DNA from 2 places in the Oscillibacter sp. PEA192 genome. Region 1 is predicted to be linked to the other one. Evidence: riboswitches for the same ligand, from Rfam matches in the RefSeq annotation. Region 1 holds a riboswitch; the other holds the start of a gene.
What was found. Region 1 has a riboswitch for magnesium ahead of mgtE (magnesium transporter). Riboswitches for the same ligand answer to the same signal wherever they lie in the genome.
Positions count from the first base shown of each region.

Region 1 (14,402 bases):
TGGACCTGACGGGAGCGCTGAAAGACCGCGCAGGTGGGTATTCCGGTTAGGTGCAGCCTGTCGGGGACGATCAAACTGAGGAAACGGGAGGAAGAATCATGCCTGAAAATGATGTCAAGCTGACGAAGCTGGCCAAGTGTGCCGGGTGCGGCGCCAAAGTGGGGGCCGGTGTGCTGGCCCAGCTGCTGGACGGCATCCAGGTGCATCGGGACCCCAATCTGCTGGTGGGGTTCGACAAGAGCGACGACGCCTCGGTCTATAAGGTCAGCGACGATCTGGCCCTGGTGCAGACGGTGGATTTCTTCCCGCCCATTGCCGACGACCCGTACCTGTTCGGACAGATCGCGGCCACCAACGCCCTCTCCGATGTGTACGCCATGGGCGGCGAGCCCAAGCTGTGCCTGAACATCATGGCCGTGCCGGAGTCCATGCCGAAAGAGGCGGTGCACCAGCTGTTGCGAGGCGGCTATGACAAGGTGTATGAGGCGGGGGCGCTCATCACCGGCGGCCACAGCATCCTGGACGACGAGCCCAAGTACGGCCTGGCGGTCACCGGCTTCGTCCATCCGGACCGGGTGCTGACCAACTCCGGCGCCCGGCCGGGGGACGTGCTGTTGCTGACGAAGCCCATCGGCATTGGCGTCCTCACCACTGCACAGAAGGCGGAGATGCTGTCGGTCGAGGGGCGGGCTTTGGCAGAGGAACTGATGACCACCCTGAACAAGTCCGCCCGGGACGCCATGGTGAAGTACCGCGTCCACGCCTGCACGGATGTAACGGGCTTTGGCCTGCTGGGCCACAGCTATGAGATGGCCCAGGGCAGCGATGTGGAGCTGGAGCTGGAGGTGGACGCCATCGACCTGATTCCGGAGGCGCTGGAGTTTGCAAACATGGGTCTGCTGCCGGCGGGGATGTACCGTAACCGCGCCTTTGCGGAGGCGGGCGTGGATGCAGGGGAGACCGCGCTGTGCAGACAGGACCTGCTCTATGATCCCCAGACCGCTGGGGGCCTCCTCATGGCCGTGGACCCGGCGGACGCGGAGGCGCTGTATCGGGAGCTGCAGGGCTGCGTCCCCAGTGCCCAGCGGATCGGCGTCGTGAAGGCCTACCGAGGCGGGAAACGCATCTTCCTGCGGTGAAAGTCGAAAATGGGAAACAGGTGCCTGCCGGATTTCTGGCAGGCACCTGTTTTGCGCCCGTACCGGGCGGAACCCTTAAACGGGCAGGCGCAGGAGCGCGGCGGCGGCCTGGAAGTAGATCAGCACCGCCCCGGCATCCACAATGGTAGTGATGAGGGGGGAGGCCATGATGGCCGGATCCATGTGGAGCTGCTTGGCGGCAATGGGCAGCATACAGCCCACCAGCTTGGCCAGCACCACCGTGGCCGCCAGGGACAGGGAGATCACCAGGGCGATGGCGCTGTCATGGTACTGAAGGTAGATCCGCAGGCCGTTGGCCGCGGCTAGGACGGCGCTGACGATGGCGGCTACCGCCAGCTCCTTGCGGATCACCCGCAGCGCGTCCCGGGGGCGGATCTCTTCCAGAGCCAGCCCCCGGATCACCAGCGTGGCGCTCTGGGAGCCGCAGTTTCCGCCGGTGTCCATCAGCATGGGTAGAAAGGCCACCAGCAGGGGCACGGCGGAGATGGCGTCCTCGTACCGGGTGATGATAGAGCCGGTGATGGCGGCGGACAGCATCAAAATCAGCAGCCACACTACCCGATGGCGGGCGTGCTCCCAGGCGGAGGCGGCGAAGTAGGGCTTCTCGTCCGGCGTCACCGCCGCCATGATGGAGAGATCCTCTGCGGCGGCCTCCGTCAGGACATCCATGGCATCATCCACGGTGACGATGCCCACCATCCGCTCCTCTCCATCCAGCACCGGCAAGGCCAGCAGGTCATATTTCGCCAGGAGCCGGGCGGCCTCTTCCCGGTCTGTGAGCGTACCCACAGATACCACATCCGTGACCATCAGGTCCGCCACAGCGGCATCCTCCGCGGCTGTCAGCAGGTCCTTGGCCGACACCACGCCCAGCAGCTGCCGGTGCTCCAGCACATAGCAGGTGTAGACCGTCTCCTTGTGGATTCCGGTGCGGCGGATGGTATCCAGCGCCTGCCGGACCGTATCGCCCGGCCGGAGGGAGACAAACTCCGGCGTCATGACGCTGCCGGCACTGTCCGCCGGATAGCGCAGCAGGGCATTTACCGCCATACGGCGCTGAGGGCTGGCGGAGCGGAGGATGCGGGTCACCAGGTTAGCGGGAAGCTCCTCCAGAAAATCCGCCGCGTCGTCCAGATGCAGGGCGTCAAAAATCTGCTGCAGCTCCCCGTCCGCGAAAGAGCGGGCCAGGGTGGCCTGAGTGGGACCGGGGAGATAGGAGAACACATCTGCCGCCAGGTCCTTGGGCAGCGTGCGGAACACCGCCGCCTGCCGGGCACCGTCCTCCACGGAGTCCAGGAGGGCGGCGATGTCCACGGCACCGCGGCCCTGCCAAAGGGCGCGGAGCGCCTCGCCGTCCCGGCTCTCCAAAAGCTGAAAGATCTGATCCTTGTTGAACATGGTCATAGTCGTTACCTCGCTTTCGTCTGTATTGTCTGGGTGGCTGACTGGCGCTTTCCATGGTCCGCACCTCCTTTCTGCATAAAACTCTATGCGCGTTCGCGCGTTAGGAACATCGGCTGTGTGAGGTTTTGCGCATCCTTTCCAGCTGCCCCGAAGGGACGGGGAAATGGCGCGTTTGAATTTTTGGCCGTGCTTTTCCGCAGCAAAAAAATCCCTGCCGGAAATCCGGCAGGGAGAGCTGCACACAATGGGCGTCTTCGTCCAAGCTTTAGCTTCACGGGGCGTAGCAACTGCGTTAAGCGGCGCCTTGTTGTCGACGCGGCCTGTTGACCAGCTGGTTGTGTCTCCACAACTGTGCGGCAGCAGTCTTTGGATGATTCCGAATCCCCGTGGTAGCCTCACCTACCGATTCGCCGTCATTATAACCGCCTGGACGGACGTTTGTCAACCCCGTCGCCTCAAAAAAATTTTCGCCATGACCTCACAGCGCCTTCCGGTGCTGGTTCATGATACGGGCGAACAGCACGCCGTTGGAGGGCGGGGTGTATGTAATGGCATTGGCTCCGGCCTGGATGGTGCGGAGGATCGACTCCTCTGTGGGGCCGCCGGTGGCGATGATGGGAACCTTCGGGAAGTCCCGGCGGATCTCCGCCACGATCTCCGGCGTGGCGGCGGCGCCGGAGACATTGAGAAAGTCGGCTCCCGCCTCCAGGCGGCTGCCGATGTCCGTGTGAGCGGAGACCACCGTGATGACCACGGGAATGTCCACCACCTTTTTGATCTGGCGGATGACATCGTCGGAGGTGGGGGCATTCAGCACCACGCCGTAGGCACCCTGGTGCTCGGACTGGATGGCCAGCCGGACGGAGCGGGAGCCGGTGGTGATTCCGCCGCCCACGCCCACGAATACCGGCACGTCGGACACGCTGATGATGGCCTGGGAGATCACCGGCTGGGGCGTGAAGGGATAGACGGCGATGATGGCGTCCGCGTTGATGTTCTTGATGATGGCTACATCGGTGGAAAAGGCCAGGGACTTGATGCGCCGGCCGAAAATACGGATGCCGCTGCACTCGCTGACGCAGGCGGGGATGGTCAGGGAGTGATTGCGCAGCGTCCCAGTGTAGGAGGGGACCTGTTTTGCCATAGGGACTCCTTTCTCCCGGCGGCAGAACGCCGGGCACAGGTGGTTGTTCACGGGCAAATTATACCGCAGGAAGCCACGCGGGACAAGCCCGGATCCGGGCTTGCTTTTTTTCCGGCGGGAGATATACTGTTAAGAGACGAGATGTGTCGGGACGGCACAGGGGAACAGGAGGACGGCTATGGATCGCTTTTCCATTCTGGTGGGAGATATCACCCGTTCGGACGCGGAGGCCATTGTCAACGCGGCCAATCCCACGCTGCTGGGCGGCGCCGGGGTGGACGGGGCCATCCACGCGGCGGCGGGGCCGGAGCTGCTGGCGGAGTGCCGGACGCTGGGGGGCTGCGAGCGGGGGCAGGCCAAGCTGACGGCGGGCTACCGCCTGCGGGCCCGGTATGTAATCCACACGCCGGGTCCCGTCTGGCAGGGCGGGGAGCAGGGGGAGGCGGCCCTGCTGGCCTCCTGCTACCGCAGCTGCCTGCTTTTGGCGGAGGCCCACAGCATCCGCACCCTGGACTTCTGCTCCATATCCACGGGAGTCTACGGGTATCCGTTGCCGCTGGCGGCCACCGTGGCCCTGCGGGCCATCATGGACTTCCTGGCGGACCATGCCCTGCCGGAGCGGGTGCGGATGGTCTGCCATTCGGAGCAGGCGGCGGAGGTCTACCGCCGGACCTGGAACCTCTGGTACGCGGAGGGCAAGGACCAGCGGATGTAAAGAACGCCGGAGCGGGACCTTTCCCGCTCCGGCGTTTGTCACTCTTCGTTTCTTTTGTCACTCTTTTTGACCTTTTTGTATCCGTTTTGACCCGATTTTTCCCGGGGCATTCCGTATGATAGACTCAAATAAGAGATGAAAGAAAGGTATCCCATCATGAAACGACTGGTTTCCCTTCTGCTGTCCTGCCTGCTGCTGAGCTCCTGCGGCACCATTGTGACCCCCGCCAAGACCCCGCCGGAGCATTTGGTGTCAGAGGCGCCCCCGGCTCAGGTTCTCCCCGCTCCCGGCGAGATGCCGGAGCTCCTCCCGGACAGCCAGGAGGCAGGCGGGGAGAATGCTTCGGAGCCCTCCCTGGAAGAGGGCGGCGGAACTCCCGTGGAGACGCTGCCGGAGCCCCAGCGGGTGGTGGATCCCACCCGCCCCATGGTGGCCCTGACCTTTGACGATGGTCCCCACGCGGTCTACACGGACCAGATTTTGGATATTCTGGAGGAGCACGGCGCGGTGGCTACCTTCTTCGAAGTGGCGCGGAATCTCCCCGAGGCGCCGGAGGCAGTCCGCCGGGCGGCGGACATGGGCTGCGAGATCGGCAGCCACTCTTACCGCCACGCAAACCTGGGCAAGATGGATCAGGCCGCCCAGCAGGCGGATCAGGCCGCGGCGGACGCGCTGTTTCAGGAGGTGCTGGGCACCACGCCCGCGCTGCTGCGGCCGCCCTATGGCTCCATGAACAAGACGCTGAAGACCACCTCCGGCCGGAGCATCGTCACTTGGTCCATCGACACGGAGGACTGGCGCTCCAAGGACGCGGACAAGGTGGTGACCGGCGTGGAGAACGCCGGGAATCTGGACGGACAGGTGATCCTGCTCCACAGCATCTACGAGAGCACGGTGGCGGCCACGGAGGTCCTGGTGCCCTGGCTGCTGGAGCAGGGCTACCAGCTGGTGACGGTCAGCGAGCTGATCCAGCTGCGCTTTGGGGATCAGGTGGAGCCCAACCGCACCTATAATTACGACTACTTCCGCTTCCAGGTGCCGCCCCTGCCTGCGGAGACGGCGCCCGCCGCCGCATGAGCGGCAGGCAACCGACGGTTGCTTTACGCCGCTGCCCTGCTGTGATAGACTGGTCCCGAGGTGATGGGAATGGAGTTTCAAGAGGTGTTCGCCCAGCTGCGGCAGCGGACGGGTCTGTCCCAGAGCGAGGTGGCGGAGCGGCTGTTTGTCACCCGGCAGGCAGTGAGCCGCTGGGAACGGGGAGAGACGATCCCGGAGGTGGAGACGCTTCAGGCGCTGTCAAGGCTGTTCGGCGTGTCCATCAACACCCTGCTGGGCAGTCCCCGGACCCTGGTCTGCCAGAGCTGTGGAATGCCGCTGAACGATGACATCCTGGCCAAAAACACAGACGGCAGCTTCAATGAGCAGTACTGCATGTGGTGCTGGGATGGAGAGGGCTTTGCCCAGGACTGCACCATGGAGGAGATGGTGGAGCACTGCCTGCCCCACATGCCCCTGGGCCGGACGGATCCGGAGGCGTGCCGCGCCTATATGCGGAGCCTTCTGCCCACACTGGGGCGGTGGAAAGAGAACTGACACAGGCGCCGGACTGCGGAAACCCGCGGTCCGGCGCCTGGATTTTTTCAGGACAGCTGCGCAAGACAGCTTTCGCACACATAGATCCCATGGGGGAGCTGCCTGAGAGAATCCGCAGCATGGCAGCAGATGCAGGAGGGGAATTCTTTCTTCAGGATTACCGTGCGGGATTTTTCATCCAGAAAAAACATTACGGTGTCCCGCTCATTTAGAGACAGAGCCCGGCGCACATCTATCGGGATCACAATCCGTCCCAGCTCGTCCAGCCTTCTCGGTATTCCCACGTTTTTCATATCTGACATCCTCCTTTTTCGACAATTTGCGGTTCTATCATACTAAAATTCCAGAATATAGTCAATATTTATATGAAATATAGGATGTTCAAACTGGAATAACTCATACTATACACTGTACCTGAAATGGGGTATGGTGATGATTGATACAAAAGCTATCGGAAAACGGATTCAGGCACTCCGCAGGGCGGCTGGTATGACCCAGGAGCAAGCGGCGGAGACTCTGGGAATCAGCCCAAATTATGTGTCCAATATTGAGACGGGACGAGATATCTGTTCTACTGTTGTCCTGCTGGGCATGGCGAATCTCTACCACGCCAGCGTGGATTATATGTTGGGGGAGAGTCTGGAATACAACCGGCGGAAGGGAGAAGCGGGAGAGAATCGGACGGCGCTGCTCCACGAGGTCAGACGTCTGCAAGAGGCGGAGTGTGGCCATCTGCTGCGGTATATCCAGTTGATGCGGGCGGACGAGACTGAAATCCGGAATTGAACAACCGCTCCTTTATAATTTATAAATAGAAAAGAGCCGCTGCATCAACCGATGCAGCGGCTCTTTTTACGCCTTTGCCAGATACGCCCCGCAGGCATTCCGGGCATCGGCGGCGGTTTTTTCCTCGTCGATGGTGACGAGATGCCCCTCCTTCACCACGACCCGGCCGTTCACCACCGTGTAGTCCACCGGGCCGCGGAGGCCTACCGTGGCCAGCACGTCGGCGGGACTGTACGCGCCGCCCACCAGCTCCAGTCGGCGGGAATCCACCAGGAAGAAGTCCGCGCACTTGCCCACGGCCAGCTGCCCGATGTCCTCCCGGCCCAGCAGCCGGGCGCTGCCCCGGGTGGCCATCTTCAGCACCTGATACCCGGAGGGGGCCTTCTCGCTGGAGGTCAGCCGGTGGAGCAGGTAGCACACCCGCAGCTCTTCCATCAGGGACGACCCGTCGTTGCTGGCGGAGCCGTCCACCGCCAATCCCACCGGGACGTCCAGCGCCAGCATCTCCGGCACCCGGGCGACGCCGGAGGCCAACTTCATGTTGCTGATGGGGCAGTGGGCCACGCCGGTGCCGGTGCGGGCCAGCTCCCGCAGCTCCTCGTCGTTGAAGTGGATGCCGTGGGCGTACCACACATCCGGGCCTGTCCAGCCCAGAGATGCCATGTACTCCAGCGGCCGGACGCCGTAGTGCTCCAGGGTGTAGTGCTCCTCGTCCCTCGTCTCACACAGGTGGGTGTGGAGCCGGACGCCGTACTGCCGGGCCAGGATGGCGCTCTGCCGCAGCAGCTCTCCGCTGACGGAGAAGGGGGAGCAGGGGGCCAGGGCCACCTGCCGCATGGATCCGAAGGACGGGTCATGGTACGCCTCGATCACCCGGGCGGAGTCCTTCATGATGGCGTCCACCGTCTGGACCACGCTGTCCGGCGGCAGGCCGCCGTCCTTGCGGGAGAGGTCCATGCTGCCCCGGGAGGCGAACATCCGCATCCCCAGCTCCTCCGCGGCGGCGAACTGGGCGCCGATCAGGTCTCCGCATCCGGCGGGAAAGACATAGTGGTGGTCAAAGCAGGTGGTGCAGCCGTGCTTCAGCAGCTCCCCCATGCCGGTGAGGGAGCTGAGACGCACCACCTGCTCGTCCAGGCCCTTCCAGATCTCATACAGGGCGGTGAGCCAGTCGAACAGCTCCAGATTCTGCACCTGGGGCAGGTTCCGGGAGAACACCTGATACAGGTGGTGGTGGGTGTTGATGAGGCCGGGATAGCACCAGTAATGGGACCCGTCGATCACAGTGTCTGCGGTCTGGGGCAGGTCTGGGCCCAGACCGCGGATGATGCCGTTTTCGCAATAGAGGTCGGCGTGCTCCAGCACGGCGTCGCCGTCATCACAGGTGAGGATGGTCCGCAGATTGCGCAGCAGCAAAGAGGACATGGCGGTCACGCTCCTTTCTGCTCCCAGTATAAAGGACGGCGGGAGAAAGGTCAACTTTCCCGGGAAAACTTCTTGCGGAAACGGGGAGGATGTGATACGCTGAGAGCAATTTCGGATCACCGGGAGGAACACGGTTATGCTGGACATCTTTGATATTCTGGGCCCTGTGATGGTGGGCCCCTCCAGCTCCCATACAGCGGGGGCGGTGCGGATCGGCCGCATGGCCAGGACCCTGCTGGGGGCGGAAGTGGCGCGGGCGGACATCGGCCTCCACGGCTCCTTTGCCGATACCGGCCGAGGCCACGGCACGGACCGGGCGCTGGTGGCGGGCCTCCTGGGGATGAAGCCGGACGATCTGGGCATTCCTCAGAGCTTTGAGATCGCCGCCAACCAGGGGTTGGAATTCCACTTCCACACGGCCCGTCTGCGGGATGCCCACCCCAACACGGCGGTGCTGACGGTGGAGAGTGCCGACGGGCGGAAGCTGGAGCTGCAGGCGGCCTCCACCGGCGGCGGCCGCATCCGGGTGGATCGGCTGGATGGAGTGGAGGTGAGCTTCACCGGCATCTTCAACACCCTGGTGGTCCGCCACCAGGACGTGGCCGGAGAGCTGTCCCGGATTCTCAATGAGCTCTCCGTCAGCGGGGTGAACATCGCCAACATGAGCCTGAACCGGGACCGCCGGGGCGGCGCTGCCCTGACGGTGGTGGAGACGGACCAGAAGATCCCGGCGGATGCCCTGGAGCGTATCCAGGCGCTCTACGGCGTCTTGGGCGCCACCTACTACGAGAAGGAGGAAGACTGAAATGGCTCTGGATTCCATGCAGGAGATCTTCGACAAGATCCAGGCGGGGCGGAAGCCCTTCTGGCAGGTGGTGCGGGATACGGACGTGGAGGAGCGGCAGGTGACGGCGGAGGCCTCCTTTGAGAAGATGCACGCCACCTGGCGGGCCATGGTGGAGTCCGTGGACACCTACCGGGCGGACCGGCGCAGCGTCAGCGGCCTGGTGGGGGGCGACGCCCAGAGGATGTGGGACTACGCCGCCCAGCAGGAGACGCTCTGCGGCCCCTATCTGCAGGAGGTGATCGCTACGGCCCTGTGCGTGGCGGAGTCCAACGCCTGCATGCACCGGATCGTGGCGGCACCCACGGCGGGGGCCTGCGGCGTGCTGCCGGCTGTGCTGGTGCCGCTGTACCGCCGGGGCGCTGTAGATGAGGAGGCCATCGTCCGGGCGCTGTATGTGGCTGCCGGTATCGGCGCGGTGGTTGGCTACCGGGCGTCCATCTCCGGCGCCTCCGGCGGCTGCCAGGCGGAGGTAGGCACGGCTGCGGCCATGGCGGCGGGGGCCCTGGTGGACCTGCGGGGCGGCGGGCCGGAGCAGATCGGCCACGCCGTGGCGATGGCGCTGAAGAACCTGATGGGCCTGGTGTGCGATCCGGTGGCGGGACTGGTGGAGGTCCCCTGCGTCAAGCGAAACGTCATCGGCGCGGTGAATGCCGTCAGCGCGGCGGACATGGCCCTGGCGGGCATTGAGAGCCGGGTGCCTGTGGACCAGGTGATCGACTGCATGGGCGACGTGGGCCGCCGGCTGCCGGTAGAGCTGCGGGAGACCGCTCTGGGCGGTCTCGCCGCCACACCATTCGGACAGAGCGTGAAGGCAAAGCGGGAAGAGCGCCGCTCCCAGGAACAGGAGCTGTGAGGACGAAAGAAGGACCTGCCCTGCGGCAGGTCCTTCTTTTTGCGAAAGGGAAGATCAGGCGTTCCGGCTGGCCAGGACTTTCTGGAACCAGTCCTTGCCGTCTACAAAGCGGGAGACCAAAAAGCTCACCACATAGTCGCCGGCGGAGTTGATCATGGTAGCGGGGGGATCCACCAGGTTTCCGATGGTGATGGCGATGGGATAGGCGATGGCCAGCTGGTCCGGGAAGAACACGGAGCACATGATGAACTCGCCGATGTAGCCGCCGCCGGGGACGCCGGACATGCCCACGGAGGACAGCACGGCCACAATCACCATCAGTGCCATGTCGCCGATGCTGTCAAAGGGCCGGCCGAACACGCCGAAGAGGAACGTGATCTTCAGAATGCAAGAGAAGCAGGAGCCATCCATGTGCATGGTGGCGCCCAGAGGAACCACGATCTCGCTGACATCCTTGGAGATACCGGTGGCCTCCGCCTCTTCCATGTTGGTGGGGATGGTGGCCACGGAGGAGCAGGTGCCCAGGGAAGTGATGGCAGGTTTGGCGATGTGCCGGAACATTTCCTTGACCGCTCCCTTGCCGCCGCCGAACCAGGCGAACAAGGGGAAGGCCACAAAAATATAAATGAAGCAGAGGGGATAGTACACCACCAGAGCCCGGGCATAGTCCGTAGCGATCTGGGAGCCGTAGGTGGCCACCAGGTTGGCGAAGAAGCCGAAGAAGGCGATGGGGGCGTAGTAGGTGACTAGCTGAACGACCTTCATCATAGCTTCGGACAGGCTGGTGAGGAATCTTGCAATCAGGCTGTCAGGACCCGGCCCCAGATTTACGCCGAAGCCGAACAGAATGGAGAAGACGATCAGGGGCAGCATGGCGCTGCGGCTGAGCAGGCCGGAGAAGTCGCTCACCGTGAAGAAGTTCACGATCAGGTCCGGGATGGAGATGGGATCCTCCACCACGCCCTCAGTCAGGTTGGTCCAGGGCTCCAGAACCGGGGGGAAGATCTTCATAATGACGATCATGATGACCGCAGCGATGGCGCCGGTGATGACGAAGGTCAGCACGGTGGTGCCCATGATCTTGCCGGCCCGTTTGCGGCTCTTCATGGTAGCCACAGACCCGGCAATGGACGAAAACACCATGGGCACCACGATGCAGAACATCATATTCAGGAACAGGGTGCCCAGAGGTTCCAGCACCGTGGCGCCGGCGCTGATGACGTTGCCCTCCGCATCCAGCTCCTGGGGGAAGATCCAGCCCACGATGGAGCCCAGGATCATGGCCCCCAGCATGACGGCCAGAAATGCGTAGTTCCGGGCAACAGACTTTTTGCTCAGCTGTGTACTCATTCTCTCTCCTCCAATACATATTGAAATAGCTGCTGACCTATATGGCCTTCCGGCCTTACATTATAATAAGGTCCTCATCCGTAACTTCACCCCTGCACACCACGTTGGTGGGGCCTGTCAGATAAAGGCTGGCGATATGGGAGTGGACCCGCTCCGCATCGATCACCAAGCGGCCGCCGGTCATATCCACCTGTACGCCGTGGCCGGAGACTTTGCCCTGCAGAGTCAGCACGGTCACCACAGATCCGGTGCCAGTGCCGCAGGCATAGGTGAAGTCCTCCACGCCGCGTTCAAATGTCCGCTCGAAAATCAGATCTTCACCGGTGATCTCGTAGAAGTTCACATTGGCACCCTTGGGAAAGACCTTGTTCCAGCGAATAGCCCGGCCCAGCTCCCGCAGCTCGTTTTCGTCCGCCTGGCGCAGTCCGGCGTATGGCACCACGGCGTGGGGGATGCCGGGATTTCCCAGCTCCACATAGGAGCAGACGTATGTCACGCCGTCTGCCTCCACCGGGCTATCCAGTCGTACGGTGGTGGGGTCGTTCAGCCGGATGCGGTACAGCCGCTGGTCGATCCGCCGGCCGGTGACGATGCCTGCCGTGGTCTCCACAGTCTGCGTCTCTCCGGCCAGCCCGTTTTCGTAGCCATACCGGCAGATGCAGCGGGCACCGTTCCCACACATCTCACCTACGCTGCCATCAGAATTATAGAACAGCATCCGATAATCTCCGCCCTGGGAGGGGGCATCCACAACCATCAACCCGTCCGCCCCGATGGACATGTGCCGTTCACACAGCGTCCGGGCGATTTGTGGCAGCTGCTCCAGGGGGAGGTGCTCCTCCAGGTTGTTCAGAATCACAAAGTCATTTCCCGCGCCGTTCATTTTCCAAAATCTCAAGTTTCCACCTCCTTCTTGTATATACATTATTATAACAGCGAGAACTGAGAATGAAAAGCAGAGAATGTGCGGAAAACCATGCAGAACCTGCGAAATCCACGTCAGTGGGAAGACGGTCGAAAAAAATCGAGAAAAGAGGAAAAAGGTATTGACAAAAGGGGAAGGATTTGGTATTCTAACAAAGCTGTCGGCGCGGTGATGAGCCGGGCCGGGAAGAAATGAAAAAAGTTCTTGACAGCAAGGCTGAGATGTGGTAACCTAAACAGGTTGCTGCTGATACGAGATGGATCGGATGTCAAAAAACTTCTGAAAAAAGTTCTTGACAAACGAAATGAAATCGAGTATAATAGCAATGTTCCGCCGGGAACGGCGTGCACCTTGTAAATTAAACAACGTAACGAAAAGGAAGCACCAGAAGGCGAGCTCATTTAGATGAGTTTGCCAAAGGACAAAGCCGTCTCACTGGGTTGAGTCAATTACCGGTGGGATGGAGAAATGAAGCTATGACAAATAGCTCTATGAAGGTTTGAACGGACTACGGTTCGTTTAGATACCATTTTATAGAGAGTTTGATCCTGGCTCAGGACGAACGCTGGCGGCGTGCTTAACACATGCAAGTCGAACGGAGCACCCTTGACTGAGGTTTCGGCCAAATGATAGGAATGCTTAGTGGCGGACTGGTGAGTAACGCGTGAGGAACCTACCTTCCAGAGGGGGACAACAGTTGGAAACGACTGCTAATACCGCATGACGCATGACCGGGGCATCCCGGGCATGTCAAAGATTTTATCGCTGGAAGATGGCCTCGCGTCTGATTAGCTAGATGGTGGGGTAACGGCCCACCATGGCGACGATCAGTAGCCGGACTGAGAGGTTGACCGGCCACATTGGGACTGAGATACGGCCCAGACTCCTACGGGAGGCAGCAGTGGGGAATATTGGGCAATGGACGCAAGTCTGACCCAGCAACGCCGCGTGAAGGAAGAAGGCTTTCGGGTTGTAAACTTCTTTTGTCAGGGAAGAGTAGAAGACGGTACCTGACGAATAAGCCACGGCTAACTACGTGCCAGCAGCCGCGGTAATACGTAGGTGGCAAGCGTTGTCCGGATTTACTGGGTGTAAAGGGCGTGCAGCCGGGCCGGCAAGTCAGATGTGAAATCTGGAGGCTTAACCTCCAAACTGCATTTGAAACTGTAGGTCTTGAGTACCGGAGAGGTTATCGGAATTCCTTGTGTAGCGGTGAAATGCGTAGATATAAGGAAGAACACCAGTGGCGAAGGCGGATAACTGGACGGCAACTGACGGTGAGGCGCGAAAGCGTGGGGAGCAAACAGGATTAGATACCCTGGTAGTCCACGCTGTAAACGATGGATACTAGGTGTGCGGGGACTGACCCCCTGCGTGCCGCAGTTAACACAATAAGTATCCCACCTGGGGAGTACGATCGCAAGGTTGAAACTCAAAGGAATTGACGGGGGCCCGCACAAGCGGTGGATTATGTGGTTTAATTCGAAGCAACGCGAAGAACCTTACCAGGGCTTGACATCCTACTAACGAAGTAGAGATACATCAGGTGCCCTTCGGGGAAAGTAGAGACAGGTGGTGCATGGTTGTCGTCAGCTCGTGTCGTGAGATGTTGGGTTAAGTCCCGCAACGAGCGCAACCCCTATTGTTAGTTGCTACGCAAGAGCACTCTAGCGAGACTGCCGTTGACAAAACGGAGGAAGGTGGGGACGACGTCAAATCATCATGCCCCTTATGTCCTGGGCTACACACGTAATACAATGGCGGTCAACAGAGGGAGGCAAAGCCGCGAGGCAGAGCAAACCCCCAAAAGCCGTCCCAGTTCGGATCGCAGGCTGCAACCCGCCTGCGTGAAGTCGGAATCGCTAGTAATCGCGGATCAGCATGCCGCGGTGAATACGTTCCCGGGCCTTGTACACACCGCCCGTCACACCATGAGAGTCGGGAACACCCGAAGTCCGTAGCCTAACCGCAAGGAGGGCGCGGCCGAAGGTGGGTTCGATAATTGGGGTGAAGTCGTAACAAGGTAGCCGTATCGGAAGGTGCGGCTGGATCACCTCCTTTCTAAGGAGACCTGGGCAGAGCAAGCTCTGCCTGGAATTCCTGGTCAGCTGGAGCGGAAAAAGAGTTACGTTGTTTAATTTAGAGGGCGTACGCCGGGAGATAGAAGGGGATATAGCTCAGCTGGGAGAGCGCCTGCCTT
Region 1 is NZ_AP018532.1:901,129-915,530, forward strand. Features, by position in the region: gene yqeB (selenium-dependent molybdenum cofactor biosynthesis protein YqeB) at 1-50, shown strand, start outside; gene selD (selenide, water dikinase SelD) at 99-1,139, shown strand; gene mgtE (magnesium transporter) at 1,215-2,564, opposite strand; M-box (ykoK) riboswitch at 2,808-2,978, opposite strand; gene DN611_RS04375 (hypothetical protein) at 3,043-3,708, opposite strand; gene DN611_RS04380 (macro domain-containing protein) at 3,887-4,423, shown strand; gene DN611_RS04385 (polysaccharide deacetylase family protein) at 4,580-5,500, shown strand; gene DN611_RS04390 (zinc ribbon domain-containing protein) at 5,570-6,016, shown strand; gene DN611_RS04395 (AbrB/MazE/SpoVT family DNA-binding domain-containing protein) at 6,064-6,309, opposite strand; gene DN611_RS04400 (helix-turn-helix domain-containing protein) at 6,449-6,802, shown strand; gene DN611_RS04405 (8-oxoguanine deaminase) at 6,869-8,227, opposite strand; gene sdaAB (L-serine ammonia-lyase, iron-sulfur-dependent subunit beta) at 8,364-9,032, shown strand; gene sdaAA (L-serine ammonia-lyase, iron-sulfur-dependent, subunit alpha) at 9,034-9,927, shown strand; gene DN611_RS04420 (dicarboxylate/amino acid:cation symporter) at 9,982-11,277, opposite strand; gene dapF (diaminopimelate epimerase) at 11,333-12,175, opposite strand; rRNA gene DN611_RS04430 (16S ribosomal RNA) at 12,733-14,263, shown strand; tRNA gene DN611_RS04435 (tRNA-Ala) at 14,369-14,402, shown strand, end outside.

Region 2 (14,402 bases), 460 kb from region 1:
GGCGGCCGCTCTGGCCTCCATCCTGGGACACTATCTGGGCGCCGGCCTGGCCATCAGGAACGGCAGCAAAATCGTCCGGCCTGCGGTGGTGGTCGTGCTGCTCCTGCTGCTGGTGAAGGTGATCTCGGAGCTGCTGTTTCCGAACTTCTGGAATTGACGCCCCATAGACAAGGGCCTCCGCATACAGCGGAGGCCCTTTTTGCGCGGTCTTACCGCTCCAGCAGCTTTTTCAGGTACCAGCCCGTGAAGCTCGACCGGCAGGCGGCCACCTCCTCCGGCGTGCCTGTGCGCGTCCTCGCCTGCTCCGGATCCCGCGCCCCGGCCTTCGGCTTGCTGCCTCCGCGGCCCGTCCTTTCCCCACCGGACCCGCTTCGCTGGGCTCCGGCGGGGGCTCCAAGGGGATCGTCTGCCCCGGCTTACTTTTCCAGCACCTTTTTCAGATACTGACCTGTGAAGCTCGACCGGCAGGCAGCCACTTCCTCCGGCGTGCCCGTGCAGACGATGGTGCCGCCGCCGTCTCCCCCCTCGGGACCCAGGTCGATCAGGTGGTCGGCACATTTGATAACGTCCAGATTGTGCTCGATGACCACCACGGTGTTGCCGCTGTCCACCAGCCGCTGGAGCACCTCCAGGAGCTTGCGCACATCGTCGGTGTGGAGGCCGGTGGTGGGCTCGTCCAGGATATAGATGGTCTTGCCGGTGGCGATTTTGCTGAGCTCCGTAGCCAGCTTCACCCGCTGGGCCTCACCGCCGGAGAGCTCCGTGGAGGGCTGGCCCAGCTTCACATACCCCAGGCCCACGTCGCACAGGGTCTGGAGCTTGTTGCGGATTCTGGGCAGAGGTGCGAAGAACTCCACCGCCTCATCCACGGTCATCTCCAGCACATCGGCAATGTTCTTGCCCTTGTAGCGGACCTCCAGGGTCTCCCGGTTGTACCGCCTGCCCTTGCACACCTCGCAGGGCACAAAGATGTCCGGCAGGAAGTGCATCTCGATCTTCAGCACACCGTCGCCGGAGCAGGCCTCGCACCGGCCGCCCCGGACGTTGAAGCTGAACCGCCCCGGGCCGTAGCCCCGGCTCTTGGCCTCCTGAGTGGAGGCGAACAGGTCCCGGATGTCATTGAAGAGGCCGGTGTAGGTGGCGGGGTTGGACCGGGGTGTCCGGCCGATGGGGCTCTGGTCGATGTCCACCACCTTGTCCAGATACTCGATTCCCTCGATCCGGTCGCACCTGCCGGGGTGGACCTTCATCCGGTTCAGCTCCACGCCCAGCTTCTTGAACAGGATCTCATTCACCAAGGAGCTCTTGCCGCTGCCGGACACGCCGGTAACCACGGTAAAGGTCCCCAGGGGGAACTCCACGTCGATGTGCCGCAGGTTGTTCTCCGCCGCGCCGATGACCTTCAGGCTCTTGCCGTTGCCCGGCCGCCGGGTCTCCGGCACGGGGATCCTCTTCTTGCCGGAGAGATACTGACCCGTCAGGCTGTTGGGGTTGGCCATGACCTCCTCCGGTGTACCGGCGGCCACCACCTCGCCGCCGTGGATGCCGGCGCCGGGACCGATGTCGATCAGGTAGTCCGCCGCCCGCATGGTGTCCTCGTCGTGCTCCACCACCAGCAGGGTGTTGCCCAGGTCCCGCAGGTTCTGCAGCGTCGCCAGCAACTTGTCGTTGTCCCGCTGGTGCAGACCGATGGAGGGCTCGTCCAGGATATACAGCACCCCCATCAGGCTGGAGCCGATCTGGGTGGCCAGGCGGATCCGCTGGCTCTCGCCGCCGGAGAGGGTCCCCGCGCTGCGGCTGAGGGTCAGATAGCCCAGGCCCACGGACTGGAGGAACCCCAGCCGGGACTTGATCTCCTTCAGGATCCGGTCTGCGATCAGGTGCTGCTGGTGCGTCAGCTCCAGCCGGTCCACCCATTGGAGCTCGTCCACCACGGACATCCGGGTCAGGGCGTCGATGTCCTTGTCCCCCACGGTCACCGCCAGGGACTCCTTCTTCAGCCGCTTTCCCTTACAGGTGGGACAGGGGCACTCGGCCATCAGCTCCTCCAGCTCCCGCTTGCTGGCATCGGACTGGGTCTCCTTGTAGCGGCGCTCCACGTTGTTGCAGATGCCCTCAAAGGGCTGATACAGCACGCCCTTGCCCCGGGGCTGGTCGTAGTGGAGCTCCAGCTTCTCCCCGCCGGTGCCGTAGAGGATGATGCTCCGCACGTCCTCCGGCAGGGTCTCCCAGGGGTCGGTGAGGGAGAAGTGGTATTTCTTCGCCAGGGCGTCGAAGTACATCCGGGAGATGCCGTCCCCCCGGATGTTGTTCCAGCCGCTGGCCTGGATGGCCCCCTCCAGGATGGAGAGGGACTTGTCCGGCACGATCAGTTCCGGATCCACCTTCAGCTGGCTGCCCAGACCCGTACAGGTGGGACAGGCACCGAAGGGGTTGTTGAAGGAGAACATCCGGGGCGTCAGCTCCTCGATGGAGATGCCGCAGTCCTCGCAGGCATAATTCTGGGAGAATGTCAGATCCCGCTCCTCCCGCAGGAGGTTGACGACCACCAGCCCGCCGGTGAGGCCGGAGGCGGTCTCCACGCTGTCCGTCAGCCGCTGCTGGATATCCGGACGGATGATGAGCCGGTCCACCACAATCTCGATGGTGTGCTTCTTGTTCTTCTCCAGCTTGATCTCCTCGTCCAGCTCGTACAGATTCCCGTCCACCCGGGCCCGGACGTAGCCGGACCGCTTGGCGTCCTCAAAGATCTTGGCGTGCTCACCCTTCTTGCCCCGGATGACGGGGGCCATCACCTGGATGCGGGTGCCCTCCGGCAGAGAGAGGACCTGATCGATGATCTGGTCAATGGTCTGCTGGCGAATCTCCTTGCCGCACTTGGGGCAGTGGGGGGTGCCCACCCGGGCCCACAGCAGGCGGAGGTAGTCGTAGATCTCCGTCACCGTGCCCACGGTGGACCGGGGGTTCTTGCTGGTGGTCTTCTGGTCAATGGAGATGGCGGGGCTGAGACCCTCGATATAGTCCACATCGGGCTTGTCCATCTGGCCCAGGAACATCCGGGCATAGGAGCTGAGGGACTCCACATACCTTCTCTGGCCCTCGGCGTAGATGGTGTCGAAGGCCAGGGAGGACTTGCCGGAGCCGGAGAGGCCCGTCATGACCACCAGCTTGTCCCGGGGGATGGTGACGTCGATATTCTTCAGATTGTTGGCGCGGGCGCCTTTGACGATGATCTTGTCCTGCATAATGTGTATGATTGACTCCTTTCAGGAGAGGTTTCTCTTTTCAGTGCCGGAAATGCCTCCGGCGGAGGTGTAGAGGCGCTTTTCAACCGCCCGGGGAGACTGGCTCCCGCCAGGGGGCCGTTTCCACGGGGGATGCGCCCCCCATTCTCTTTTTGTCAGCGCCAAAAAGAGAACGCGCCGCGCCCGGTGTAAGAGAAAAAACGCTTTTGGTCGCAACTTTGCACGTCCGTGCAAAGTTGCTGTACGGGAGTTGACGAGAGATGGTGCCTGCGGGTTTGCGATGACCTCCCGACGGGCGCGGCGGGGTGCGGTACAGGCTTGAACGCGGATTCCCGCGGCGCGGGTGCAAAGGTCAACGGGGTGCAAGGACGCATTTGGTCTGCTTCTCTTTCCGCGCGTTCCGCTGCGCTACGCGCTGCCGGATTCTTCGCGGGAGCGTGAGCGGTAGCGAAAAGAGAAGCAGCTCCATGCGACAACCACCCCGACGAGGTCGGCGCCATCCGCCACGGGACGGCAGCAACAGGAATCGCAGAAGAGCATAGCGTGCCCGAAGGCCAGTCCAAATCGGAGCAGGCACCGATACGCCGACCCCCGTTGCGCGCGGAGGGTCACTGCACCGGAGCGCGTCCAAGCGGCCTTTTCTTTTGGACCGTGCACGGCCCGTTTTCTTTTCCGCAAGTCGGAAAAGAAAACGGGGGGTGCATCCCGGCTGGACAAGCCCCCTGCGGGAGCAGAATCCCCGTGGCCGCCGGACGGCGGCCCAAATTTCCACGGGCGGTTTGTAACCTCCCTTACACGCTCCAGGGGCGGCCATACCATCGGGCCGCCGAGGGCGGTGGCCCCTACGGGTGCACGGAACGGATTTACCCCCGCGCGTCGCTGCGCCCCAGCAGATAATCCGTGGTGACGCTGAAGTAATCCGCAAGAAAGCAAAGCGTCAGCGATGGGACATTGACCTTTCCATATTCCATTCTCTGATAATGGACAAGGGTAATTTGAAGCACTTCTGCCATATCCGCCTGCCGCAGATGCCGTTCATCCCGCAGGGCACGCAGTCTTTCTCCAAATATTTTTAGTGTTTCCATGGAGTTCTCCTTGACATATATCATTTAATGATGTATCATCAATACATCATTAAATGTTGTTTGAAGGTGATCCAATGAATCCCATCTATCTCCGCCTCTTCGACGGCTACGCCGCCGACATTCTGCAGAAAGCAGACCCCTTCGATTCCAAATCCGTGGATCAGCTGGCGGACAGCCTCTCCCTCTCCGGGGACGCCCGCCTGTGCCTTCAGGACGCCTTTCTGGCCCGCTACCTCCAGTGGTCCACCGACGCCTTCACCCTGGGACTCCACCTGGGCCTATCCCTGGTCCACGACAATGTCCGCCGTGGAGGCCCCCAGCAGGTCTAGCAGCGCCCGGGGCGCCAGCTCCACCTGGGCGCCGATCTTCCCGGCGGAGATATAGACGGTTTCGTAGTCCAGCGCCGTCCGGTGGAACACGGTAGGATACTGCTTCTTCATCCCCACCGGGGAACAGCCGCCCCGGATGTAGCCGGTAACGGCGTTGATCTCCGCCACGTGCAGCAGCTCGATGGACTTCTCCCCCACCGCCCTGGCGGCCTTCTTCAGATCCAGGTTCTCCGGCGCCGGCACCTCGAACACGTAGATGCCCTTGGACGCCCCCCGGGCTACCAGGGTCTTGAAGCCTCTGGCTGGGTCCTGCCCCAGAGCCTCCGCCACGTGGACGCCGTACTCCCGGGTGCCCTCCGGCCCCTGGCTGTCCTCATAAAACCGGGCGGTATAGGGGATCTTTCTCTGGTCCAGGATCCGCATCACATTGGTCTTTTCCTCTTTTTTCTTCGCCATTGCAAACACCTCAGCTCTCCGCGGGCTGCTCCGCCAGCTCCCGCCGGACGTATTTGGGCAGCTTCTCCACCGCCAGGGCGTATGACCGGCCGCACAGGTCCCGCAGGACCTCCTCCGGCAGTTCTCCGTCCAGCAGGCAGGAAATCCAGGTCCGCTTATCCGAATAAAATCCCGGCAGGATGTCCGGATACCGGGCCCGCAGCAGCTCGCCCTCCGCCGCCCCGCATTTCAGATTCACCAGATCGTGGCCGCCGTAAATTTTGTACTCCGGCCCCGGCGAACAGACAGCGGCAAACAGCCTGCCCCGGACCTTATAGCGGAACCACTGCCACACCGGCTGATAGTCCTTCTCCACGCCGGGAAACGACAGCAGGTATGCGTCCAGCCATTCGTAGTGCATTTACTTCTCCCCCCGCAGCTCGATGATCCGGTCACGCAGCACCGCGGCGTACATTCCCACACGGCTCCGCCGTGCGGGAGCCCTTTTCATTTTACCAACCGACCAGAAGTGAATTCTGCCCGCTTCAAGGTTTTGCCTCCGTCAAAACGCTTGTACGCCGGACTCCCGGCGATTCGAGTACGCCATACACCCCTGCTCTTTGCGGAGGTCACTTCTCCCCCCGCAGCTCGATAATCCGGTCACGCAGCACTGCGGCGTACATTCCCACACGGCTCCGCCGTGCGGGAGCCCTTTTCATTTTACCAACCGGTCAGAAGTGAATTCTGCCCGGTTCAAGGTTTTGCCTCCGCCAAAACGCTTGTACGCCGGACTCCCGGCGATTCGAGTACGCCATACACCCCTGCTCTTTGCGGAGGTCACTTCTCCCCCCGCAGCTCGATGATCCGGTCACGCAGCACCGCGGCGTACTCGAATTCCAGCATCTTGCTGGCCTCGCGCATCTCCTTCTCCAGCTTGGCGATCTCCGCCGCCCGCTCCTGCTCCGTCAGCTTGCGCTTCTTGTGGGCCCGGAGGGTGTCCTCCTCCGCGGTCTTGGAGATCTCCAAAATCTCCCGGACGCCCTTGATGATGGTCTTGGGCACAATGCCGTGCTCCTGATTATAGGCGTCCTGGATGGAGCGGCGGCGTTCCGTCTCGTCGATGGCCGCCCGCATGGAGGGCGTGATCTCGTCGGCGTACATGATAACGAGGCCGTCTGCGTTTCGGGCCGCCCGGCCGATGGTCTGGATCAGGCTGGTCTCGGACCGGAGGAAGCCCTCCTTGTCCGCGTCCAGGATCGCCACCAGGCTGACCTCCGGCAGGTCCAGCCCCTCCCGCAGGAGGTTGATGCCCACCAGCACGTCGAACTCTCCCAGCCGCAGGCTGCGGATGATCTCCATGCGCTCGATGGTCTGGACATCGGAGTGCATGTACCGTACCCGGATGCCGGCGTTTTTCAGGTACTCCGTCAGGTCCTCCGCCATCTTCTTGGTGAGGGTGGTCACCAGTACCCGCTCGTCCCGGGCGGCTCTTGCACGGATCTCGTCCATCAGGTCGTCGATCTGGCCGGTGACAGGCCGGACCTCCACCCTGGGGTCCAGCAGGCCCGTGGGGCGGATCACCTGCTCCACCACCTGGTCCGCCCGCTCCCGCTCATAGGGGCCGGGCGTTGCCGAGACAAACACCGCCTGGCCGATCCGCTCCTCGAACTCCTCGAACTTCAACGGTCGGTTGTCGTACGCACAGGGCAGGCGGAAGCCGTACTTCACCAGGGAGTCCTTCCGGGCATGATCGCCGTTGTACATGGCCCGGACCTGGGGCAGGGTCACGTGGCTCTCGTCCACGAACAGCAGGAAGTCGTCCGGGAAGAAGTCCAGCAGGGTCATGGGGGCGGAGCCGGCGGGCCGGTCGGAGATGATGCGGGAGTAGTTCTCGATGCCGGAGCAGTAGCCCAGCTCCGCCATCATCTCCATGTCGTACTCCGTCCGCTGACGGAGCCGCTGGGCCTCCACCAGCTGGTTGTTGTCGGTGAAGTATTTCACCTGATCCTCCAGCTCCTGGCGGATCTCCAGAATGGCTTTGTCCATCTTGTCCTTGGTGGTGACATAGTGGCTGGCTGGGTAGATGGCCACGTGGTTCAGCACCCGGTTCACGCTGCCGGTGACCGGGTTGAAGTCGCTGATCCGGTCGATCTCGTCCCCGAAGAACTCCACCCGGATGGCGTGGTCCCGGTAGTAGGCGGGGTAGATCTCCACCGTGTCCCCCCGGACCCGGAACATGTTCCGCTCAAAGGCGATGTCGTTGCGCTCGTAGCGGATCTCCACCAGGCGGCGCAGCAGCTCATCCCGGTCCCACTCGGCCCCCACCCGGAGGGACACCACCAGGTTGGCAAAATCGTCCGGCTCGCCCAAGCCGTAGATGCAGGACACGGAGGATACTACGATCACGTCCCGCCGCTCCAGCAGGGCACAGGTGGCACTGAGCCGCAGCCGGTCGATCTCGTCGTTGGTGGAGGCATCCTTGGCGATATAGGTGTCCGTATGGGGGATATACGCCTCTGGCTGGTAGTAGTCGTAGTAGGAGACGAAGTACTCCACCGCGTTGTTGGGGAAGAACTCCTTGAACTCCGCGCACAGCTGGGCGGCCAGGGTCTTGTTGTGGGCCAGCACCAGCGTGGGCCGCTGCACCTGCTCGATGACCTTGGCCATGGTAAAGGTCTTGCCGGATCCGGTAACGCCCAGCAGCACCTGCTCCTTCAGCCCGTTCTCGATGCCCTCCGCCAGCGCGGCAATGGCCTGCGGCTGGTCCCCGGAGGGTTGATATTCAGATACGACTTCAAATTTCGGCATAGCTCTTCTCCGCAATTTTTTCTTGCTATGGTCTCCGGGGACCAGCCCCGGCCCAAAGGGCCGGCGCCGCGGCCGCGGCGCACAAGCGTTTTGGCGCAGTCAAAACCTTGGACTGGGCGGGCTTTGCCTGCCCGGTCCATCCGAATCACGGGGTCCCCGCAAAAGTGCCGCTTTTGCGGGGTTCCCCGGAGGGCTGATATTCAGATACGACTTCAAATTTCGGCATAGCGGCATTCCCTCCACCCATCAAACAGATTTTCAGCCACGGCCATCCTATCACACCCGTCATCTTTTTGCAACATTTGTTCGACTTTTATCAAAGGAACCATGCCTTGAAAAAAGCGAAGGGACAAAAAAGGAAGGGGGGCTAGGGGAACCCCTCCGGTTTTCCCCAGTTCGTTCGCCAGCGGCGAAGGAAGAACTTGAAGTCATTTTCACCGCGGCGTGTACGTGGCAAAATACCCCGACCCAAGCGCCTTGGGCGCGTTCGCCAGTCCACAGACTGGTGGTGGGGGTTCTAAAGGGGGAGCCTGCTCCCTCTTTACCCCAGCAGGTCGCCGCTGTCCGCCATGGAGACGAAGTCCCGGTCCGCCACCACGATATGGTCCACCAGGCGGACGCCGATGGTCCGCAGGGCCTCCGCCACCTGGCGGGTGGCGGCCTCGTCGCTGGAGGAGGGCACCGCCACGCCGCTGGGGTGGTTGTGGGCCAGGATCACCGCGCTGGCGGAGGTCAGCAGCGCCATCTCCACCACCTTGCGGATGTTCAGATCCGCGCTGGCCACGTCCCCCTCCGCCAGCCGCTTGCAGGCCAGGAGCCTGCCCTTGCGGTCCAGGCACAGCAGGAAGACCAGCTCCCGCCGCTCGCCGGCAAATCGCTCCAGCAGATAGGCCCCCGCCCGCTCGGAGGAGTTGAGGATGGTCTCCTGGGACGCGTCCGCTATGCGGGCCTTCCGGCTGAGCCGGGAGACCAGGGACAGCAGGATGGCCGCGCTCTCCCCGATGCCCTCCACCTTCTCCAGATCCTCCACCGGGGCGTTCAGCACGCCGGAGAGGGAGTCGTACCGCTCCATCAGGGCGTGGGCGATGGGGTTGGTGTCCCGCCGGGGGATGGCGTAGTACAGCAGCAGCTCCAGGGCCTCGTGGTCCGCAAAGCCCTCCAGCCCCGTCTCCAGAAACCGCCGGCGCATCTTCTCCCGGTGTCCGTCGTGTATGCCCATGGAGGGCCTCCTCTCGCTGAAACGCCCCGTTTCGGGCACAGATTTGGAACATCTTATTATACCACAGGCCGTCCTCTATCACAAGCGGGATTCCCATTTGTAAAATGGAGTGCAGCGGTATTTGAGGGGCCTGTAAAATTGTGGGGAGTTTTTTTCTGCCGCCTTGACAGGGGGCAGAAATTGGCATAATATGAAGAAAGAGTTTCGGCAAAACTGCATACCGTCCGGTAGGTAAGGCTACCACAGGGATACGGATCGCTGCCGCGGAGTGATGGAGACATCATGAGAGGGTTTGAACAGGTGCTATCGAACACGAAGGTATCATCTAATGTGATTTCACCGCCTTGTGAGGCTAAAGCTTGAACGGCCGCAGGGTCCGCTGATGCGGCGTCCCTGTTTTCACAAGGAAATTTCCGACTGCACCGGACAGGAGCGGCCGGGTTTTTTTGTTTTCTCAACCCCCAGCTTCACGGAGAGGAGGACGCGCATGTTTGAGCAGGAAGAGCAGCGGGACGAGCTGCTGGAAAAGATCGAGGATCTGATCTCCCGAAAACGCTATGCCGAGCTGCGCGACCTTCTGCTGCCCCTGGAGGCCCAGGACATCGCGGGCCTGTTCATGGAACTGGACGACAAGGTGCCTATGGTGTTCCGCCTGCTGCCCAAGGAGCAGGCGGCCGAGGTGTTCGTGGAGCTGGATTCTGAGGAGCAGGAGGTGCTCATCCAGAGCTTTTCCAACACGGAGCTGAAGGAAGTGCTGGACGAGCTGTACCTGGACGACGCGGTGGACATCGTGGAGGAGATGCCCGCCAACGTGGTCAAGCGCATCCTGCGCCACGCGGACCCGGACGTCCGCAAGAGCATCAACGAAATCCTGAAATACCCCGACGACTGCGCCGGCAGCATCATGACCACGGAGTACGTGGATCTGAAGGCCACCATGACCGTGGAGGACGCCCTGAAGCGCATCCGCCGCACCGGCCCGGACAAGGAGACCATCAACATCTGCTACGTCATTGACGAGGGCCGCCACCTGCTGGGGTATCTCTCCATCCGCACCATTCTGCTGTCGGAGGAGGACGACGTGGTGGGGGACATCATGGATACCCATGTGATCTCCGCCAACACCCTGGACGACCAGGAGGATGTGGCCCAGACCCTGAACAAATACGACTTCCTGGCCCTGCCCATTGTGGACACGGAGAACCGCCTGGTGGGCATCGTCACCGTGGACGACGCCATGGACGTCCTGCAGGAAGAGGTCACCGAGGATATCGAGAAGATGGCCGCCATCCTGCCGGGCGACAAGCCGTATCTCAAGACCGGCGTGTTTGAGACCTGGCGGGCCCGGACCCCCTGGCTGATGATGCTGATGTTGTCCGCCACCTTCACGGGGATGATCCTGACCCACTTTGAGAATTCCCTGGCGGCGGTGCCCATTCTGACCTCCTACATCCCCATGCTCTCCGGCACCGGCGGCAACAGCGGCACCCAGGCCTCCACGGCGGTGATCCGCGCCCTGTCGCTGGGGGAGGTCCGATTCAGCGATCTGCTGCGCGTGGTGTGGAAGGAGTGCCGCGTGGCGCTGATCTGCGGCGTGTGCCTGGCGGCGGCCAACTTTGTGAAGATGATGGTGGTGGACTGCTGGCTGCTGGCCAATCCCACCGTAACGCCCGCCGTGGCGGCGGTGGTGTGCTGCACCCTGGTGGGCACGGTGGCCTGCGCCAAGCTGGTGGGCGCCTCCCTGCCCATTTTGGCGGAGAAGATCGGGTTCGACCCGGCGGTGATGGCCTCGCCCTTCATCAGCACCATCGTGGACGCGCTGTCTCTGCTGATCTACTTTCGGTTTGCAACTTGGATCCTAGGCGTATAAATCACCTGAAAAGGCTGCGCCTTTTATGTAAAAAACGAGGAGCTTATAGCTCCTCGTTTTCTTTTATAACGCAGTTTTCAGCGGCATATTCCAAAAACATACCAATCAATGCGTTTCTTGTGTAACCGCTTTTTTTCGCAATGGCGTCTAGTTTCTCCACGGTTTCATTTTTGACCCGCACAGAAAATGTACGGTATCCGTCATCCCCTTTTGGGCGTTCTTTTTTCACTTTGATTTCAAACTTTTCCATATAGCCACCATATATAACATATATTCATAACATATTTTACTATTGACCTGTCGCTGTGTATATGTTATAGATTATATCATAATAATATGTGAGGTGATTGTATGGAAAGATCTTTAACCTGCTCCGACTGCGCACACTACTACCAGCACTACATCCGAACGCACCGCCGTTTTGTGGAGATCCATGACGGCCATTGCGTCGCCGCGCCCCGCGCCAGGAATCGGACGCCGGACACGCCCGCCTGTGACAAATTTTTACCCAGGCCGGACCGTACATAACCCGGCCGCGCCTGCGCACACTAGAGAGCGGCGAAAGCCACACACTTTTTCACGCAGGAGGATCTTTTGTTATGACGAATACCAACAACGGCTGCGCCTGCACCCCCAACCAGAGCATCAAGTGCACGGTCACCAACTGCGCCCACCACTGCCAGGACCAGAACTACTGCGGTCTGAACGCCATCACCGTGGGCACCCATGAGACCAACCCCACCAAGGTGGAGTGCACCGACTGCCAGAGCTTCCAGATGAAATAAACCAGGTCCGACGGGCTTCGGGCGTCCTCTTCGGCTCCCGAAGCCCGCCGCTTACATCCTTGAGGAAAGGCGGGATCACATGGAACATCGCTGGCCGGCGCGGATCGCCGGCACTGCGGCGGGGCTGGCCAACGGCCTCTTCGGCGGCGGGGGCGGCATGGTCTTCCTGCCCATCCTCTCCCGCTGGGGCGGCCTCTCCCAGCGGAAGCTGTACGCCACCTGCGTGGGCGTCATCTTTCCGGTGTGTCTGGTGTCCGCCGCCGTGTACCTGTTTCGGGGGGAGCTCTCCCTCCTGGCGGCGCTGCCCTATCTGGCGGGCGGCCTGGTGGGCGGCTGGATCGGCGGCAAGCTGTACGGCAGAGTCTCCGTCAAGTGGCTCAAATGGCTGTTCGCCGGTTTTCTGTTCTACGCGGGGGTGAAGTATCTGCTGTGACGGACTGGATCATTCCCTTTCTCTGCGGCCTGGGGGCCAGCATTCTCTCGGCCTGGGGTGTGGGCGGCGGCACGCTGCTGCTTCTGGTCATGACGCTCTTTCTGGATGTGGACCAGCGGACCGCTCAGGGCATCAATCTGCTGTTCTTCCTGCCCACCGCCGCCTCCGCCCTGGTCTGCCACGCCAGGGGCGGCTATCTGGACAAGCCCACCCTGAAAAGCGCCGTCCCCCTGGCCGTGGCCGCCGCCCTGGCCGGGGCCTGGATCGCCACCAATCTGGACGTGGCGGTCCTGCGCAAGCCCTTCGGCGTGTACCTGCTGCTCTCCGGTGTCAGCCTGCTGTGGCCCCAGCGCCGGAAGAAACAGGCATGACACAGGCCGCGGGAGAAGTCCTTCAGGGCTTTTCCCACGGCCTCACAATGTTTTTTCCACACTGCCCCGCAGGGCAGACACCCCGCTCTTCCGCCCCGGGCCGGGAGCACTTCCGGCAAGCAAGGGCGCGGCCTGCACCGCAGGCCGCGCCCTCGTTCTTTATTCCACCGGGTCGTTCAGAGTCAGCGTCACTTCCATCCGCTCCCCGTCCCGCCAGATTTCCATGGTCACCTGATCGCCCACATACAGCTGCCGCCGGATGCGCAGCAGCTCCTGACTGGTTTCCACCGGCCTGCCGCCGGCGGCGAGGACGAAGTCCCCCTCCCGGATGCCCGCCAGGTCTGCGGCGGAGCCGGGCGTGACCTCCAGCACCTGCAGGCCCCAGATGTCGTCCTCCAGCCGGGTGCCCGTCTGGAGCACCGTCACGCCGAAGGAGGGCTCCGGCCGGACCTCTCCATAGGTCAGCAGGTCGTTCACCAGCCGCCGGATGGAGGCGGAGGGAATGGCGAAGCCCAGACCCTCCACATTGGAGTAATCAGAGCTCATCTTGATGGTGTTGATGCCCACCACCTGGCCGCAGGCGTTGATTAGGGGGCCGCCGGAGTTGCCGGAGTTCAGGGCCGCGTTGGTCTGAACCAGCGTCATGGTCCGGCCGTCCACCTGTACATCCCGGTTGATGGCGGAGACGATGCCGTCTGTCAGTGTGCCGCGGAGCTCCACGCCCAGCGGGTTGCCGATGGCGTAGACCTTGTCGCCCACCACCAGCTGGTCGCTGTCGCCGAAGGTGGCGGCGGGAAGCCCCGTCAGCTCCACCTTGAGGACCGCCAGATCGTTCCGCTCGTCTCCGGCCACGTACCGGGCCTCATAGGTCCGGCCCGTGTCCATGGCGACGGTGCAGTCCCGTCCCCCCGCCAGCACGTGGTAATTGGTGAGGATATAACCGTCCGCCCGGAAGATGACCCCGGTGCCCACGGAGACGCTGTCGTCCAGCTGGACCATCACAGTCACCACCGACGGGTTCACCCGCTGGTAGATCTCCTGGGCCGTCAGCTCCCGGCCGTGGTCCGTCTCCACCTCCAGCACGGCGCCCTCCCCGAACGGATAGGTGGGGATGGTGACTGCCCCGGACGCGTCCTCTTCCTCCTCCCAGCCGTGGTCGTAACGGTACTCAAAGGGATCGGCACTGCTGCCGGCCGGCAGCAGATACCAAATCCAGGAGCCCGCCGCCACGCCCAGCACCACCGCCAGGCAGGCCAGGAAAATCCACAGCCCGGTCCTGCGCCGCCGGCGGGGCTGCCCGGGCGCGGCAGGCCGTCCCGGCAGGGGGCGGCTGTACCGCTCCACCACCTCCCCGGGCAGCGGCTGTCTGTATACCTCTACGATCTCTCCGGAGAGACGGTCCTCTCCGGCCAACTGCTTTTCTTCCTCCATGCACGCCTCACTCTGTGGCCAGTGAGAAGGAGAACGCGGTCACGCCGTCCTCGCTGGTCACACTGATCTTTTCCTTATGCTGCTCTAAAATCGTCTTGACGATGTACAGCCCCAGGCCGTAACCATCCTTGTCCTCGCTGCGGGACTTGTCGCTTTTGTGGAACCGCTCGAACAGCAGCGGCAGCTCCTCTGCCGGGATGGTGTCCCCCTCGTTCCGCACCGTCACCCGGGCCTTGCCGTCGATGGTGGTGACGCCCAGATAGAGAGTGGAGCCCTCCCGTGCGAACTTGGTGGCATTTTCCAGCAGGTTGTAAATCACCTGCGTAATCATGTCCTTGTCCCCCAGCACCAGAATGGGCTCCTCGGGGATATCCGCCTCCACATCCAGATT
Region 2 is NZ_AP018532.1:444,827-459,228, reverse strand. Features, by position in the region: gene DN611_RS02205 (sulfite exporter TauE/SafE family protein) at 1-157, shown strand, start outside; gene uvrA (excinuclease ABC subunit UvrA) at 417-3,245, opposite strand; gene DN611_RS02195 (helix-turn-helix domain-containing protein) at 4,109-4,330, opposite strand; gene DN611_RS02190 (hypothetical protein) at 4,405-4,659, shown strand; gene ybaK (Cys-tRNA(Pro) deacylase) at 4,609-5,115, opposite strand; gene DN611_RS02180 (MmcQ/YjbR family DNA-binding protein) at 5,126-5,515, opposite strand; gene uvrB (excinuclease ABC subunit UvrB) at 5,932-7,902, opposite strand; gene DN611_RS02170 (JAB domain-containing protein) at 8,444-9,121, opposite strand; M-box (ykoK) riboswitch at 9,338-9,500, shown strand; gene mgtE (magnesium transporter) at 9,609-10,991, shown strand; gene DN611_RS02160 (CopG family transcriptional regulator) at 11,035-11,241, opposite strand; gene DN611_RS02155 (DUF1540 domain-containing protein) at 11,591-11,776, shown strand; gene DN611_RS02150 (sulfite exporter TauE/SafE family protein) at 11,856-12,209, shown strand; gene DN611_RS02145 (TSUP family transporter) at 12,206-12,580, shown strand; gene DN611_RS02140 (S1C family serine protease) at 12,740-14,011, opposite strand; gene DN611_RS02135 (sensor histidine kinase) at 14,019-14,402, opposite strand, start outside.
Region 2: it holds a riboswitch for magnesium, as region 1 does, so the genes downstream of both, mgtE (magnesium transporter) here and mgtE (magnesium transporter) in region 1, are expected to answer to the same signal.